One region of the Mesorhizobium sp. M7A.F.Ca.CA.002.04.1.1 genome, then DNA from elsewhere that is predicted to be linked to it. Evidence: riboswitches for the same ligand, from Rfam matches in the RefSeq annotation. Region 1 holds a riboswitch; the other holds the start of a gene.
What was found. Region 1 has a riboswitch for cobalamin ahead of ENZ75_RS10840 (aromatic ring-hydroxylating dioxygenase subunit alpha). Riboswitches for the same ligand answer to the same signal wherever they lie in the genome.
Positions count from the first base shown of each region.

Region 1 (8,382 bases):
TGGTGACCCCGCCATTGATCTGCTGGAAAAGACGAATGCATGGGGCCTCGTCGATCAACGACCGTACGACGGCTGCCGAGCCATCGGTCGACCCGTCGTCGATGACGATGATGTCGAGATCGATGTCTTCGCGCTGCCTGAGCAACGAGCGCAGCGCCAGGCCAACGAATTGTTCGCGATTGTAGACCGGCATGATGACGCTCAGCCTCATCGGCGTCTCCAGCAGCGTTGCGGGCTTGGCTGATCCGAGCCGATTGTCTCGAGCATCATGGCATCCGCCAATCGGCGGGACTCTTCAATTCGAAGATGCCCTGGACCTCTCGCCGTGACGGATCGGCCTTGCGCCGCCGCATCGACTTGTGGATTGCACGCAAGTGGTTGCGGACCCTGCCGCTATGTTCCTTGGTGACATTTCCGGCGTGGCGTCGGTAGTAGATCGCGACGGTGTTCGGCAATTCGTAGCGCGGACCGGTTTCGAAGACTCGCAACAGATAATCCGTGTCCTCGGACTGCTCAAAGTCCTCGTCGAAATGGCCGATGCGATCGACAAGCGTTCGACTGAAGAGAGCGGTGCTCAGCGAAATTCCGCGAAGCGTCATGGTACAGCAGTCCGCCTCCGGCTCGAGCTTCTCGTCGTCGATCCGGTCGACCAGCGTCATCAGCGAATAGGTTAGCTCAAGCCCGGAGGTAGCCTCGAAGCGGGCGAGATCGGCCTTGAACCGTCCGGCCAGCGAGATGTCGTCAGAATCCAGGAATGACACGAACTCCGCATCCGGCGGCAGTTGCCGCAGCCCGGCGTTGCGCGCCCTGGCCACGCCCATGTTCGATTGCTGGAAGAGTCGGATGCAGGGGTTTTCGCCCATCATCGAGCGTACGGCCTCAGCAGAGCCGTCGGTCGAACCGTCGTCGATGACGATGATGTCGAGATCGGCGGCGTCCCGCTGCCGCACCAGCGAGCGCAATGCCGAAACGACATAGCGTTCACGGTTATAGACGGGCATTATCACGCTCAGTTTCACGAAGCGCCCCGCACAAGAAAGTCCGCAATCGTGCCGGCTATCTCCTGTGGCTGCGTCCCCAGCGACAGACGATAGCATGGCAGCAGGCGGGTCAGGTCGCTGAAGAAGCGAAAGCCGCTCTCCCGCTCGCCCGGCATCTGCGCTATGCCGGACGGCGCCAAGGCAATCATGGCATCCCTCCGCGACACCGGCACGATCGAACTTGCCCCGCCTCCGCCGATATGTGGCACCAGCAGCGCAACGATGTCCAGGGTTTCAGGCACCGGCCGGGGCGCGATGTCATGAATGTGAAAAGCATATTTGCCTTGCCAGTTGAGCGGGCTATGAGCTGGCAGCCGGTGATCCAGCCCAAGTCGCGCGAATCCCTGGGGATCCTGCTTGAGTGTTGAAAACAACGGGCGGGCAGTCACGCCGTTGGAGAGGTCGACCAGCACATAATCGTCGCCGACGCTGTCCAGCCCGTGGAGGAGGCCGGCGGCGACGGTCCCGGATTTCCCGGCGCCGCCCGCGCCGGCCAGCAGTACGCCCCTGCCTTTGGTGCCGAGCGTCCCCGCATGGGCCAGCCGCATGCCACGTGCCGCATATTCCCAATGGAGGAAGGGGCGCAGCGGCGCTCCCGGCTCCCACGGTGGAAAGGCATCGGCCGAGGCCATCAATTGCACGCCAACGCGACGTTGCGGATCATAGAACTGCCAGAAATCCAGGTCGTGGAAATGGTTGCCGCGCAATCCGGCTTCCGCCAGCCTGGTGGCGAAGCCATGCTGCGTGAAGGGTCCTTGGCCCCATCTGGCCGGTGCCGCGATGCCGTCAATGCCGGGATGTGCGACGAAGATGCGGCAGATGTCGGCAGGCGCTCGGTTGTCCGCAGCCGTGACAAAGCCATGAGCGAAGGCATCCGCCAACGCGCCGGCACTCACATGAGCGGTCAACTCCAGATGCGGCAAACCCACCTTGCAGGTCAGTGGATAATGCGCGGCGCTGCTCTGCGCTTGCGCCAGGACATGACGTGCGTAGTCAGTCAGGTTTTCGAGAGTGACGTTCGGCATGGTCTGCCTGTTCCGGAGCCGTCCGGCAACGAGAGCCTGGCGCGCCTCAGTTGGCCTGCTTCACTGCGGGCCAGCCGAGGGGCTCCTCGACCTCGTGGATGGGATCGACGACAATGAGGTCGGCAAGGTCGTCATGGATGTCGACCTTGAGGGGCTCGCCGGCAGCGGCGAGCTGAGCCAGCAATTCGCTGGGAACCGGTCTTGCCACGCCATCGGTTGCGGCCGCCAGCAAACCGAATTCGAGCAATTGTGAAACAAAGCCGTCAATCGCGGCGGCATCGAGGGCGCCAATCCCGGTCGCGGCGCCGACCAGTTCGGAGGCAGGCACGCCGGACGACAGTGCATCCCAAAGCCTGCTGCCTGAATCAGAGAAGCCGAAATATTTACCGGTGGTCAGGTCGAGAACGACGGCTTCGCCATCGAAGGATTCAAAGACGATATCCTTGCTGGCAATGGCATATACGCCGGATTGTCGCATGTTTGCTCCCCGCCGAAGCAGGCCGCGGAGATGATCTTCGGGCCCTACGGTCAACCCCACCGTTGCAGGCGTCTAACCATTTGCAGGGTTTTTGGCAAGATGGCGTAGGCCCGGCCGAGCGCAGCTGCAGGCCGCGCGGGCATGGACAGCCTCTGACCGTGCCTGCCGGTCACGCCTCGATTTCAAGCGCCGAAAGCGGCTTCGAGCAACAGGCGAGGATAAAGCCGTCTTCGATTTCGTGATCGAGGATGCCGCCATTGTGGCTCATCTCGACGTCGCCCGCGACCTTCCTCACCTTGCAGGTGCCGCACAGGCCGAACTCGCAGGCGGCGGGAATCCGCACCCCCGAGGCGCGTGCCGTCTGCAGCACGGTCTGGCCGGCGACGCATTCGGCATCGACATCGGAATGCGAGAACCGGATCGGTGTCACGGCCTCCACGGTGGCAGCGGCGCCGTCTTCCGCCGGCGGCGAGAACGGCGCCGGGATCTCCTCCACGGCAGGCGCGGCAAAGCTTTCCTGATGGTATTTCGCCATGTCGAAGCCGGCTGCGTCCAGCATGCCGCGCACGGCGCGCATGAAAGGATCGGGGCCGCAGCAGAAAATCTCGCGCTCGCGGAAATCGGGCGCCAGCAATGGCAGCCGGATCGCGTCGATGCGGCCCATATGGCCGAACCAGCCCTCGCGGCTCGACCGCTCCTCGATCATGAAGCCGAGCGACAGCCCAGGCATGCGGCTGCCGAGCAGTTCGAGCTCCTTGCGGAAAATGATCTCTTCCGGGCGGCGCGCGCAGTTGACGAAGCCGACATCGGTCCATGGCGCGCAGTCGTTCAGCCAGCGCAGCATCGACATCATCGGCGTCACGCCGGAACCGGCCGAAATGAACAGGTATTTGGCGGCCGGGTGGCTGTGCAGCGAGAAGTCGCCGGTCGGCCCATAGGCCTTGACGTGCGAACCGGGCGTCAGATGGTCGAACATCCAGCGCGTACCGGTGCTGCCCGCCTGCGCCTTGACCGTCACCGCGATCGAGAACGGCCGCGACGGCGAGGACGACAGCGTGTAGGTGCGCATCAGCGGCCCGTCCGATGTCGGCAGTTCCAGAGTCACGAACTGACCCGGTTTGTAGCGGAACCAGGTCTGGTTGTCGGAGCGGAAGGTGAAGGTCTTCACGTCAGGCGCTTCGTCGCTGACGCCGATCACTTCCAGCACCTGCAGCCTGTCGTTCCAGGGCGTCATCTGGTCGAGATGGCGATAGAGGCCAAGGTCCGTCATCGCATTCATCCTCTTGTCCCCTGGGCTAGGCGACGCTGCGCAGGGCCGGCCGGCCGCCTTCGGCAAGGCGCGGCCCGATGAACGACGCGTACCACTCGACGAACTGGATCACGCCGCCCTCATGCAGCTCCGAATAGGGGCCTGGTTCATAGGCCGGCGACAGGATGCCGAAGGCGTTTTCCTCGACGATGCGGCGGTCCTGGTCGTTGGTCTCGGTCCAGACATGGGTGAGCTCAGCGAGGTCGTAGTCGACGCCTTCGACCGCATCCTTGTGGACGAGCCATTTCGTTGTCACTGCGGTTTCCGTGGCACTGATCGGCAGCACGCGGAAGGTAACGGCGTGGTCGCCGAGGATATGGTTCCAGGTCGTCGGATAGTGATAGAGCAGCAAGGAGCCGATGCGGTCGGTTGAAACGCTGTCGGACAGGTTCTTCTGGACCGCCCGTTTTCCCGTCATGGTGTAGCTGACGGCATCGCGCAGCAGCGGCGCGCGGGTGGCGCGGTACTGCCCTGCCGGATCGATGCGGAATTTGCTCGGCAAGCCTGATGCCTCGCATCTGGCCCAGTGTGCGACCATTTCAGGGTCGCTGTCGGCGCCATGGACGCCGGTTATGGTTGGAGCCTCGGGGAAGGTCTTGCACAACTCGGGATGATTGGCGGCGCAGTGGTAGCACTCGCGGTTGTTTTCCCAGACCAGCTTCCAGTTGCCCTTCTCGACGATCGTGCTCTCGAAGGCGATCTTTGCTTCACGCAGCCGGTGCGGCAAAAGATAGGGTTCGATCATCGCCCGCATCGGCGCGAAATCTGCCGGTTCCTTGGCCAGGCAGATGAAGATGTAGCCGCCGACGCTCTCGCAGGCGACCGGCTTCAGGCCGAAATCACTCTTGTCGAAACCGTCGGCCATCTGGCGGGCAAACAGCAGGCGGCCGTCCAGCTCGTAGGTCCACTGATGATACGGGCAGACGAGCTTTGCCGCGGTACCCTTCTCCGTGTTGCACACGCGGCTGCCGCGATGGCGGCAGGAATTGTGGAAGGCGTTGATCTTGCCGTGCTGGTCGCGGACAAGGACGACCGGATAATCGCCGACCTGCACGGTGATGTAGCTGCCCGGCTTCGGCAGTTCGCAATCATGGCCGATGAACAGCCAGTCGCGATACCAGATCAGCTCCATGTCGAGCTTGAAGTAGTCCGGATCGGTGTAGAAGGGCTGCTCCAGCGAAAAGCCTTGCCGGCGCCCCTTCAGGAGCCTCAGCATGTCGTTGCGGATATCCATGTCCTGTCCTCGTTCCTAAGGACTGAACTGGTGGTGACGGAGGAAGGATTGAAGCGCAGGCCGGCTGTGTGCCGGACATGCGCTATCCACCTCTTGACCGCCCACCGCGATCAGTCGAGTCTAAAAATCTCGGGCTGGTTTCCGGGCTCTGGAGTTGTCCTTGCGGACCATCGCGACACCTTCCCAGGCGGTTGCCCAGTGGTCTCCCGTTGCGACTTGAACTCCACCACCGTTGCGGGGGCAGCGCCGGATTCTGACCGGCTTCCCAATTCTCCGCCTCGTCGTCACGAAGCGGCACCTGAGATGGTATGATCTAACCACGATCGCGGGCGCGCCGTCGGCATGAAAACGACATCGTATCCATGCGGCGCGACACGGCATGCGAAACGCTACTGCAGCTCGTCGCGGGCCGAGATCCCACCTCCCGGGCGGCCATTTGCCGGCTGCGATCTTCCCGAATCCGACCCTTCGCGGGGGGTCAAAAAAGGTTAATGGTTTCGAAAAATGACTATTAGTTCGCCCTAAAATCGAACCGAACGGTTCGTTTCTGTTGACGGTGCGTGCAGGACGGTGTGAACGCTGGGCCTCTGAAACAGTCAGTGATCCATCAGGTGGCTACACCTAACACACTGATATGAAGAAGAAAAATGCATCCCTAGATTCCGTTGGCACAATTTCAAGGTGTGGATTCATGGTCCACACGGAACAACTTCGTGATTGGAAAAGACGACCTTGCCCTCCCACATCGGGGCTGTCCGAACGACGCGATTTCATTTCCAAGACACGCCGCTAGACGGACGGAAAAAAGACGATACTGGAGTACCAAAAATGAAAAAGATCATTCTCACTGCCGCAGCCCTTCTGGCCATTTCCGGCAGCGCCTTCGCTGGTAGCGACCACTACGGTTCCAACGCCGCGGCAGCCACTGCTGTCGACAGCTCGTACACCGCTTCGACCAAGAAGTCGGAACCGGCTGCTCAGGCGCCTGCCCAGGGTGCTGACCGCAACCTCTTCGGCAACAACTAACAGCCGATTCCCAGTTTCCCGGTCGACGGCGGGCTCGCCCGCCGCCCTGGCGAAATTCAGACATTCAGGAGTATTCAAGATGAACAAGATCCTCATTGCTGCCGCCGCCGTTCTGGCCATCACCGGCAGCGCTTTCGCGGGCAGCGACAACTACGGTTCGAACGGCCCCAACCAGCCTGCCGCCGCTGTGGACCAGTCGTACACGGCTTCCACCAAAACCTCGGAACCGGCTGCCCAGACGCCCGCTCAGGGCAGCGACCGTAACCTCTTCGGTCGCTAACAACCAATTTCGCAACCGACGGCAGCTGTGTCTGCCGTCCTGGCGAAATCCAGAATTCAGGAGACTAAAATGAACAAGATCCTTATTGCTGCCGCCGCCGTTCTGGCCATCACCGGCAGTGCCTTCGCCGGCAGCGACAATTTTGGCTCCAATGGTGCCAATCAGCCTGCCGCCACGACTTCGGTCGACAGCACGCGCACCTCTTCGGTACGCAACACCGGTTCGCCGGTCTACAAGCTGCTGAACTCGTCGGGTGACACCACCCAGAAGTCTGCTCCGCAAGGTGCCGACCGCAACCTCTTCGGCAACAACTAACAACCGAAGTCGATCTCCAAGTCAAAGAGCGGCGGGCCCGGCCCGCCGCTCTTTTTTGTGCCTGACACGGTAATTGCGGTTAAGCCGCCTTTGCTTCCACTTCATGCAACGCGAAAGAACGTCCATCCGCGTCGAAGATATGCAGGTCCTCGCCATTGGCGCTCAGCCGCAATGTCGAGCCGCGCTTGACCTCGACATTGCCGGGCAGCTTGGTCACCAGCGGCAGATCGGCGCGGCCGATGTCGACATAGACAAGCTGCACCTCGCCGAGTTGCTCGACATAGTCGACCGTCCCCTCGAACAGATAGTCCGCGCCGCTGGCGATGATCAGGTCCTCCGGCCGCACGCCAAAGCTCACCGCAGCGCCCTTTGCCGAAGCCGGCGTCGCAATCGGCACGGTCGCCTTGCGTCCGCCGACATGGCTGACGACGGTCGGGTTTCCGGTCTTTTCGATGGTCGCCGGCAGGATGTTCATGGCCGGCGAGCCGATGAACTGGGCAACGAACAGATTGCCGGGCTTCTTGTAGAGGTCCATCGGCGTGCCGACCTGCTCGATATGGCCGTCCTTGAGCACCACGATGCGGTCGGCCAGCGTCATCGCCTCGACCTGGTCGTGGGTAACGTAGATCATGGTCGTGTTGGGCATCGATTCCTTGAGCTTGGCGATCTCGATGCGGGTGGCGACGCGCAGCGCGGCGTCGAGGTTCGAAAGCGGCTCGTCGAACAGGAACACCTTCGGATTGCGCACGATGGCGCGGCCGATGGCGACGCGCTGGCGCTGGCCACCCGACATCGCCTTGGGCAGGCGGTCGAGATATTTGGTCAGCTGCAGGATCTCGGCGGCCTGGCGCACGCGGCGGTCGATCTCGGCCTTGTTCTCTTTGCCGATCTTCATCGAGAACGCCATGTTGTCGTAGACGGTCATGTGCGGGTACAGCGCGTAGGACTGGAACACCATGGCGATGCCCCGCTTCGACGGCGGCACGTCGTTCACCACTTCGCCGGCTATTCTGAGTTCGCCGGAGGTGATTTCCTCGAGCCCGGCGATCGACCTCAGCAATGTCGACTTGCCGCAGCCCGACGGGCCGACGAAGACGATGAACTCGCCCGACCTAATATCGAGGTCGATGCCGTGGAGAATGTTCAGATTGCCGTAGGACTTCTTCACTTGTCTTAGCGTGACATCGGCCATTGGTTTCCTCCAGTGATTGGAAATTCAGTCGAGACGCCCGAACCAGGCGCCGTAGCCGCCAAGCTCGATGGAACCGCTGCTCGCCTGCCCCGAAAATCCGTGCCCGGGCAGAGGTTGCAGCGATCGGCCGCCAAGGTCAACCTTGGCCCGCCCGGCTCCCAGATTGAAGACGCAGACGATCTGCTCGTTGCCTGCGCGGCGCGTGAAGGCCACGGTATCTCCCTCACTTTCGATGAAGGTGATGTCGCCCTTGGCCAGCGCCGGATGGGCACGCCGGAAGCTGAGAAAGCGCCGGTAGTGCTCGAGCAGCGAAGCCTCGTCGCCCTGCTGGACATTGACCGCTTGCGCCAAATGCTTGGCCGGCACCGGCAGCCAGGGTTTTGCCTGGGAGAAGCCGCCATTCTTGGCGCCGCCGTCCCACACCATCGGTGTGCGGCAGCCGTCGCGGCCCTTGAATTCAGGCCAGAAGCGGATGCCGTAGGG
Region 1 covers NZ_RZPL01000153.1:519-8,900, reverse strand. Annotated here, with positions in the region: partial or broken gene ENZ75_RS10865 (glycosyltransferase family A protein) at 1-211, opposite strand, end outside; gene ENZ75_RS10860 (glycosyltransferase family A protein) at 267-1,019, opposite strand; gene ENZ75_RS10855 (hypothetical protein) at 1,016-2,065, opposite strand; gene ENZ75_RS10850 (PqqD family protein) at 2,112-2,543, opposite strand; gene ENZ75_RS10845 (hybrid-cluster NAD(P)-dependent oxidoreductase) at 2,713-3,813, opposite strand; gene ENZ75_RS10840 (aromatic ring-hydroxylating dioxygenase subunit alpha) at 3,839-5,086, opposite strand; cobalamin riboswitch at 5,201-5,403, opposite strand; gene ENZ75_RS10835 (DUF680 domain-containing protein) at 5,915-6,112, shown strand; gene ENZ75_RS10830 (DUF680 domain-containing protein) at 6,192-6,392, shown strand; gene ENZ75_RS10825 (DUF680 domain-containing protein) at 6,462-6,707, shown strand; gene ugpC (sn-glycerol-3-phosphate ABC transporter ATP-binding protein UgpC) at 6,787-7,899, opposite strand; partial or broken gene ENZ75_RS10815 (alpha-amylase family glycosyl hydrolase) at 7,924-8,382, opposite strand, start outside.

Region 2 (6,557 bases), on a different contig from region 1:
TAGAGATCGATGATTTCAGCCAGGCGTTCCGGCGTCAGATCCTCGAACGTGTCCTTGAAGATCATCACCATCGGCGCGTTGACGCAGGCACCGAGGCATTCCACCTCTTCCCAAGACAAGGTTCCCTTGTCGTTGGTGTGGAACTGGTCGTGATGGATTTTGGAGCGGCAGACATCCATCAGCGCTTCCGAACCGCGCAGCATGCAGGGCGTGGTGCCGCAGACCTGGATGTGCGCACGCGTGCCGACCGGATTCAACTGGTACTGCGTGTAGAAGGTCGCGACTTCCAGCCCGCGGATGCGGGGCATGCCGAGCATGTCGGAGATCGTCTCGATCGCCGCCTTCGTCACCCAGCCTTCCTGCTCCTGTGCTATCATCAGAAGCGGGATGATGGCCGACTGTTCACGGCCCTTCGGGTACTTCTTGATCCATTGCTTCGCAGCCGCGGCATTCGCCCGGTTGAAGGCGAAGGATGCTGGCTGGACGCTGGCTTCTGCGAGACGGCGGACTGACATTTAGCGATCGACCTCACCAAACACGATGTCGAGGGAGCCGAGAACGGCGGTGACGTCGGCCAGCATGTGGCCGCGGCAGAGGAAATCCATCGCCTGCAGATGCGCGAAACCCGGCGCGCGCAGCTTGCAGCGGTAGGGCTTGTTGGAGCCGTCGGAGACCAGATAGACGCCGAATTCGCCCTTCGGCGCCTCGACGGCGGCGTAAACCTCGCCGGCCGGCACGCGATAACCCTCGGTGTAGAGCTTGAAGTGATGGATCAGCGCTTCCATCGAGCGCTTCATCGCCTGGCGCTTGGGCGGCACCACCTTGCCATCGAGGTTCGACACCGGGCCGGTGCTCTCCTTGCCGAGCAAAAGGTCGACGCACTGGCGCATGATCTTCGCCGACTGGCGCATTTCTTCCATGCGCACGAGGTAGCGGTCGAAGCAGTCGCCGTTCTTGCCGATCGGAATGTCGAAATCCATCTCCGAATAGCATTCATAGGGTTGCGACTTGCGCAGATCCCAGGCTGCACCCGAGCCACGCACCATCACGCCCGAAAAACCCCAGGCCCAGGCATCCGCCAGCGAGACGATGCCAATATCGACATTGCGCTGCTTGAAGATGCGGTTGCCGGTCAGCAGCCGGTCGAGGTCGTCGATCGACTTCAGGAACGGGTCGATCCACTTGCCGATGTCCTCGACCAGTTGACGCGGCAGGTCCTGATGGACGCCGCCGGGCCGAAAATAAGCGGCATGCATGCGCGAACCGGAGGCGCGCTCATAGAACACCATCAGCTTTTCGCGTTCGACGAAGCCCCACAGCGGCGGCGTCAGCGCACCGACGTCCATCGCCTGCGTCGTCACATTGAGGATGTGCGACATGATGCGGCCGATCTCGCTGTAGAGAACGCGGATCACCTGGCCACGCTTCGGCACCTCGATGCCGAGCAGACGCTCGGCGGCCAGCGCAAAGGCATGTTCCTGGTTCATCGGCGCGCAATAGTCGAGCCGGTCGAGATAGGGTACCGCCTGCAGATAGGTTTTGGCTTCGATCAGCTTTTCGGTACCGCGATGCAGCAGTCCGATATGCGGATCGACGCGATCGACGACTTCGCCGTCCAGCTCCAGCACAAGGCGCAAAACGCCGTGCGCCGCGGGGTGTTGCGGGCCGAAATTGATGTTGAAGTTGCGGACGGAGGTTTCAGCCATTTACTGCTTTGCCTTCTCGTCACCCGGCAGCACGTAATCCGTACCTTCCCACGGGGACAGAAAATCGAAATTGCGGAATTCCTGCTTGAGCTCGACCGGCTCATAGATAACGCGCTTGGCCTCGTCGTCGTAGCGCACCTCGACGAAGCCGGTCAGCGGGAAATCCTTGCGCAAGGGATGGCCTTCGAAGCCATAGTCGGTCAGCAGGCGGCGCAGGTCGGGATGGCCGGAGAACAAAACGCCGTAGAGATCGTAGGTCTCGCGCTCGAACCAGTCGGCGCCGGGATAGACGCCGGTGATCGACGGCACCATGGTTTCCTCGTCGGCCTGCACCTTGACGCGGACGCGCACATTCTGCTTCGGCGACAACAGGTGATAGACGACGTCGAAACGCTTGGCCCGCGACGGATAGTCGGCGCCGCAGACATCGATGATCGAGATGAACTGGCAGCGCGCATCGTCGCGCAGGAAGGTCATCACCTCGACCAGATCGCGCGGCTCGACATGGATGGTGAGTTCGCCATAGGCGATATCAGCCTCGTTCACGCGGCCGATCAGCTTCTCGCCGAGATAGGTCGACAGTTCGCTCAGGGATGCGGTCATGGATTTACCGTTCGATCGTGCCGGTGCGGCGGATCTTCTTCTGCAAGAGAAGAATGCCGTAGAGCAGCGCTTCGGCGCTCGGCGGACAGCCGGGCACATAGATGTCGACCGGCACGATGCGGTCGCAGCCGCGCACCACCGAATAGGAATAGTGGTAATAGCCGCCGCCATTGGCGCAGGAGCCCATCGAGATGACGTAGCGCGGCTCCGGCATCTGGTCGTAGACCTTGCGCAGCGCCGGCGCCATCTTGTTGGTCAGCGTGCCGGCGACGATCATGATGTCGGACTGGCGCGGAGACGCGCGTGGCGCGACGCCGAACCGCTCCGAATCATAGCGCGGCATCGAGGTGTGGATCATCTCGACCGCGCAGCAGGCGAGGCCGAACGTCATGAACATCAGCGACCCGCTGCGCGCCCAGGTGATGAGCGCCTCGGTCGAAGTGACCAGAAAGCCCTTGTCGGCCAACTCGTTGTTGATCTCGAGGAAGAAGGGATCGTCCTCCCCCACCGGCCTGCCGGTGTTGGGATCGATGATGCCCTTGGGCTTCGGCGCGACGAGGGTGCCTGAACTGTCGTTCAATCCCATTCCAGCGCTCCTTTTTTCCATTCATAGGCAAAGCCGATGGTCAGCACCGCCAAAAAAACCATCATCGACCAGAAACCGAGCATGCCGATCTTCGAAAACGACACCGCCCACGGAAACAGGAAGGCTACTTCCAGGTCGAAGATGATGAACAGGATCGACACCAGGTAGAAACGGATGTCGAACTTCATGCGGGCGTCGTCGAACGAGTTGAAACCGCACTCGTAGGCGGAAAGCTTTTCGGGATCGGGATTGCGGTAGGCCACCAGGAAGGGCGCGGCCAGCAGCGCCAGGCCGACAACCAGCGCCACGCCTATGAACAGGACGATGGGCAGGTATGAGCTCAAGAGTGCGTTCATGCTCGGCTTTCCGTTGGCGCCAATCCACGTTGATTACAGCACCGGACCCTAATGCGGAAGCGTGACAGTTTAACCGCTGAACCGTTTTAAGGGCCTATGCTGCAACGCGGCGAGGGTTAGCGCAGCACTTCCAGCGAAGCAAGTCAAACCTTGTTCAAAACATCGACCTGGACGGCATATCGCGGCAAACTGGTCCGATCCGCTCCTGTTTGATTTCCTTCGCTTTTTACTCCACTTTTCTCTCCTGACATGAATGCTGCCAAAACCCTGCTAGCATGGGTTGGAATCAGCCATTCGACCCTCGGTCAAAACACGTCAAAGTGATACCTGCATGAAGGAAAAGATCTCGCTCCCGATGGCCCGGCGCATCGCCCTTGCCGCCCAAGGGTTCCTCGATCCTCGCCCGACCGGCACGCCCGACCGCCGGCATTTTGCCCGCACGCTCTCCCGCACCGGCCTGTTGCAGATCGATTCCGTCAGCGCGGTGGTGCGCGCTCATTATATGCCGCTCTATTCGCGCCTTGGCCCCTACCCGTTCTCGCTGCTCGACAACGCGGCCGTGACGCGTAAGCGCACGGTTTTCGAATACTGGGCGCACGAGGCGTCCTTCCTGCCGGTCGAGACATACCCGCTGATGCGCTGGCGCATGCAGCGCGCCGAGCGGGGCGAGGAAATGTATCTGGGTCTCGCCAAATGGGGCCGCGAGCACGCCGCCTACATCGAAGAGATCTACCGCGAGGTCGCCGAGCGCGGCCCGATCGCCGCTTCCGCGCTGGAGGGCCAGAAAGGTTCGGGCGGCTGGTGGGGCTGGAGCGATGCCAAACACGCCTTCGAATGGCTGTTCTGGGCCGGCCGCATCACCACGGCGCACCGCCGCGGTTTCGAGCGCTTCTATGACCTGCCCGAGCGCGTGCTGCCGCAGGCGATCCTCGATCTGCCGGTGCCGACGCCTGAGGACGCGCACCGCGAATTGCTGCGCATTTCCGCCCGCGCCCACGGCGTGGCGACTTCAAGCGATTTGCGCGACTATTTCCGCCTGTCGCCGGCCGATATGAAAGGCCGGTTGGAGGAACTGGTTGAAACGGGCGAGTTGCTGCCGGTGCGTGTCGAAGGCTGGGACAAGCCGGCCTATCTTCACCGGGACGCCCGTCTGCCGCGCAAAGTCGAGGCCCGCGCCTTGCTGGCACCCTTCGATCCGGTCGTCTTCGAGCGCTCGCGCACCGAGCGGCTGTTCGATTTCCACTACCGCATCGAGATCTACACACCTGCCGACAAGCGGCAGTATGGCTATTATGTCCTGCCGTTCCTGCTCGGCGACAGGATCGTGGCACGCGTCGACCTCAAGGCCGATCGCCCGGCCAGCATACTGCGGGTCCATGCGGCCTATGCCGAGCCCGGTGCGCCGCCTGAAACCGCTGCGGAGCTGTTCGAGGAATTGAAGCAGATGCAAGGTTGGCTCGGGCTCGAACGCATCGAAGTGACGCCTGCCGGCGATTTGGGCGCGGCGCTGGCCGACATAGCCGTGTCGTAAGCTCGCGTTGACACCGCCGCCCGCAAAAGCCTAAATCCGGTTCCAGATGGTCCCTTGCCCGCAACGGCAAGGGCTAAGAGGGAATGCGGTGCGGGGCAAAATCCCAAATCCGCGGCTGTCCCCGCAACTGTAAGCGAAGAGCCAAGGCCGAAAACCACTGGGAATTCCCGGGAAGGCGGCTACCCAAGGCGATGACTCGCGAGCCAGGAGACCTGCCGTCTGCGACTGTAGAATCCGATCGCCCGGCGGGTTTCCGGGCAAGGAGCCCGATCTTTGGACCACGACAGCAGTTTTTCGGCTGGCACAGCGGATATTTCGTCCGGCCATGATGATGCCTTGGCCGGCGTCACCATCATCGTCTGCGGCTCCTGCCGCAATGAGACCGGCTCCGACGCTCATCCCCGCGCCGGCGAGTTGCTGACGGACGACACGCGCCGCGCCGCCGCTGGCGACGATATCCGCATCCGCAGCGTCGAATGCCTTGGCAATTGCAAGCGGCGCCTCAGCGCCGCGATCCTGCGCGACGGTTGCTGGAGCTATGTCTTCGGCGACCTGACCGCGACCAGCGGCGCCGACCTCGTGACAGGCGCAAAGCTCTTCGCCACCTCGAAAGATGGCCTGATCCCGTGGCGTGGCCGCCCCGATAGCCTCAAGCGCGGCCTCGTGGCCCGCATTCCACCCATCGACATGCTGAAGGATTGACCATGACCACTTCCGTATCCCGCGTTCCCTGCACCGTCGTCACTGGCTTCCTCGGCGCCGGCAAGACGACGCTGGTCCGCCATCTCCTGGAAAACGCCGGCGGCAAGCGCATCGCCATCATCGTCAACGAATTCGGCGACATCGGCATCGATGGCGAGATCCTCAAGGGATGCGGTATCGACACCTGCCCCGAGGAAAACATCGTCGAACTGGCCAATGGCTGTATCTGCTGCACTGTCGCCGACGACTTCGTCCCGGCGCTCGACCAAATCCTGTCGCTGACGCCGAGGGTCGACCATATCCTGATCGAAACCTCGGGCCTGGCACTGCCCAAGCCGCTGGTCCAGGCCTTTCAGTGGCCCAGCGTGAAAAGCCGGGTGACCGTCGATGGCGTCATCGCCGTGGTCGACGGACCGGCATTGGCCGAAGGCCGCGTCGCCAACGACATGGAGGCCCTCCAGGCGCAGCGCGCCGGGGACGAGACGCTCGACCACGACGATCCGGTGGAAGAAGTGTTCGAGGACCAGATCGCCTGCGCCGACCTGATCATCCTGTCGAAGAGCGACCTGATGGACGCCGCCGGCACCGCCCGCGCCAATGCCATCGTTGGCGAACACTCCGCCCGCGCAGTGAAGATCGTGCCGACCTCGCATGGCAAGGTCGATCCCTCCGTGCTGCTCGGGCTCGGTCTGGCCGTCGAGGACGACATCGAAAACCGCAAGTCCCATCATGACGGCGCATTCGACCACGAGCATGACGACTTCGACACGTTCATCGTCGACATTGCCTCGATCGCCAATCCGGACGAGCTGGCAAAGCGCGTCGCCACCGTCGCCGAAGAAGAGAACGTGCTGCGCGTAAAAGGCTTCGTCGAGGTCGGCGGCAAGCCGATGCGGCTCTTGCTGCAGGCCGTCGGGCCGCGCGTCAATCATTACTATGACCGCGCCTGGACCGCTGAGGATGACCGCCGCTCGCGCCTCGTCGTCATCGGCCTGAAAGGGCTGAACCGCCCGGCGATCGAGCGTATACTCGCCGGCTGATTTCGGACACGGATTGCGATGCACATCCTAACC
Region 2 covers NZ_RZPL01000242.1:620-7,176, reverse strand. Annotated here, with positions in the region: partial or broken gene nuoE (NADH-quinone oxidoreductase subunit NuoE) at 1-515, opposite strand, end outside; gene ENZ75_RS14775 (NADH-quinone oxidoreductase subunit D) at 516-1,706, opposite strand; gene ENZ75_RS14770 (NADH-quinone oxidoreductase subunit C) at 1,707-2,309, opposite strand; gene ENZ75_RS14765 (NADH-quinone oxidoreductase subunit B) at 2,314-2,895, opposite strand; gene ENZ75_RS14760 (NADH-quinone oxidoreductase subunit A) at 2,886-3,251, opposite strand; gene ENZ75_RS14755 (winged helix-turn-helix domain-containing protein) at 3,583-4,782, shown strand; cobalamin riboswitch at 4,813-5,017, shown strand; gene ENZ75_RS14750 (DUF1636 family protein) at 5,056-5,484, shown strand; gene cobW (cobalamin biosynthesis protein CobW) at 5,487-6,524, shown strand; partial or broken gene ENZ75_RS14740 (cobaltochelatase subunit CobN) at 6,543-6,557, shown strand, end outside.
Region 2: linked by a shared signal. The riboswitch ahead of ENZ75_RS14750 (DUF1636 family protein) and the one ahead of ENZ75_RS10840 (aromatic ring-hydroxylating dioxygenase subunit alpha) in region 1 are both predicted to bind cobalamin.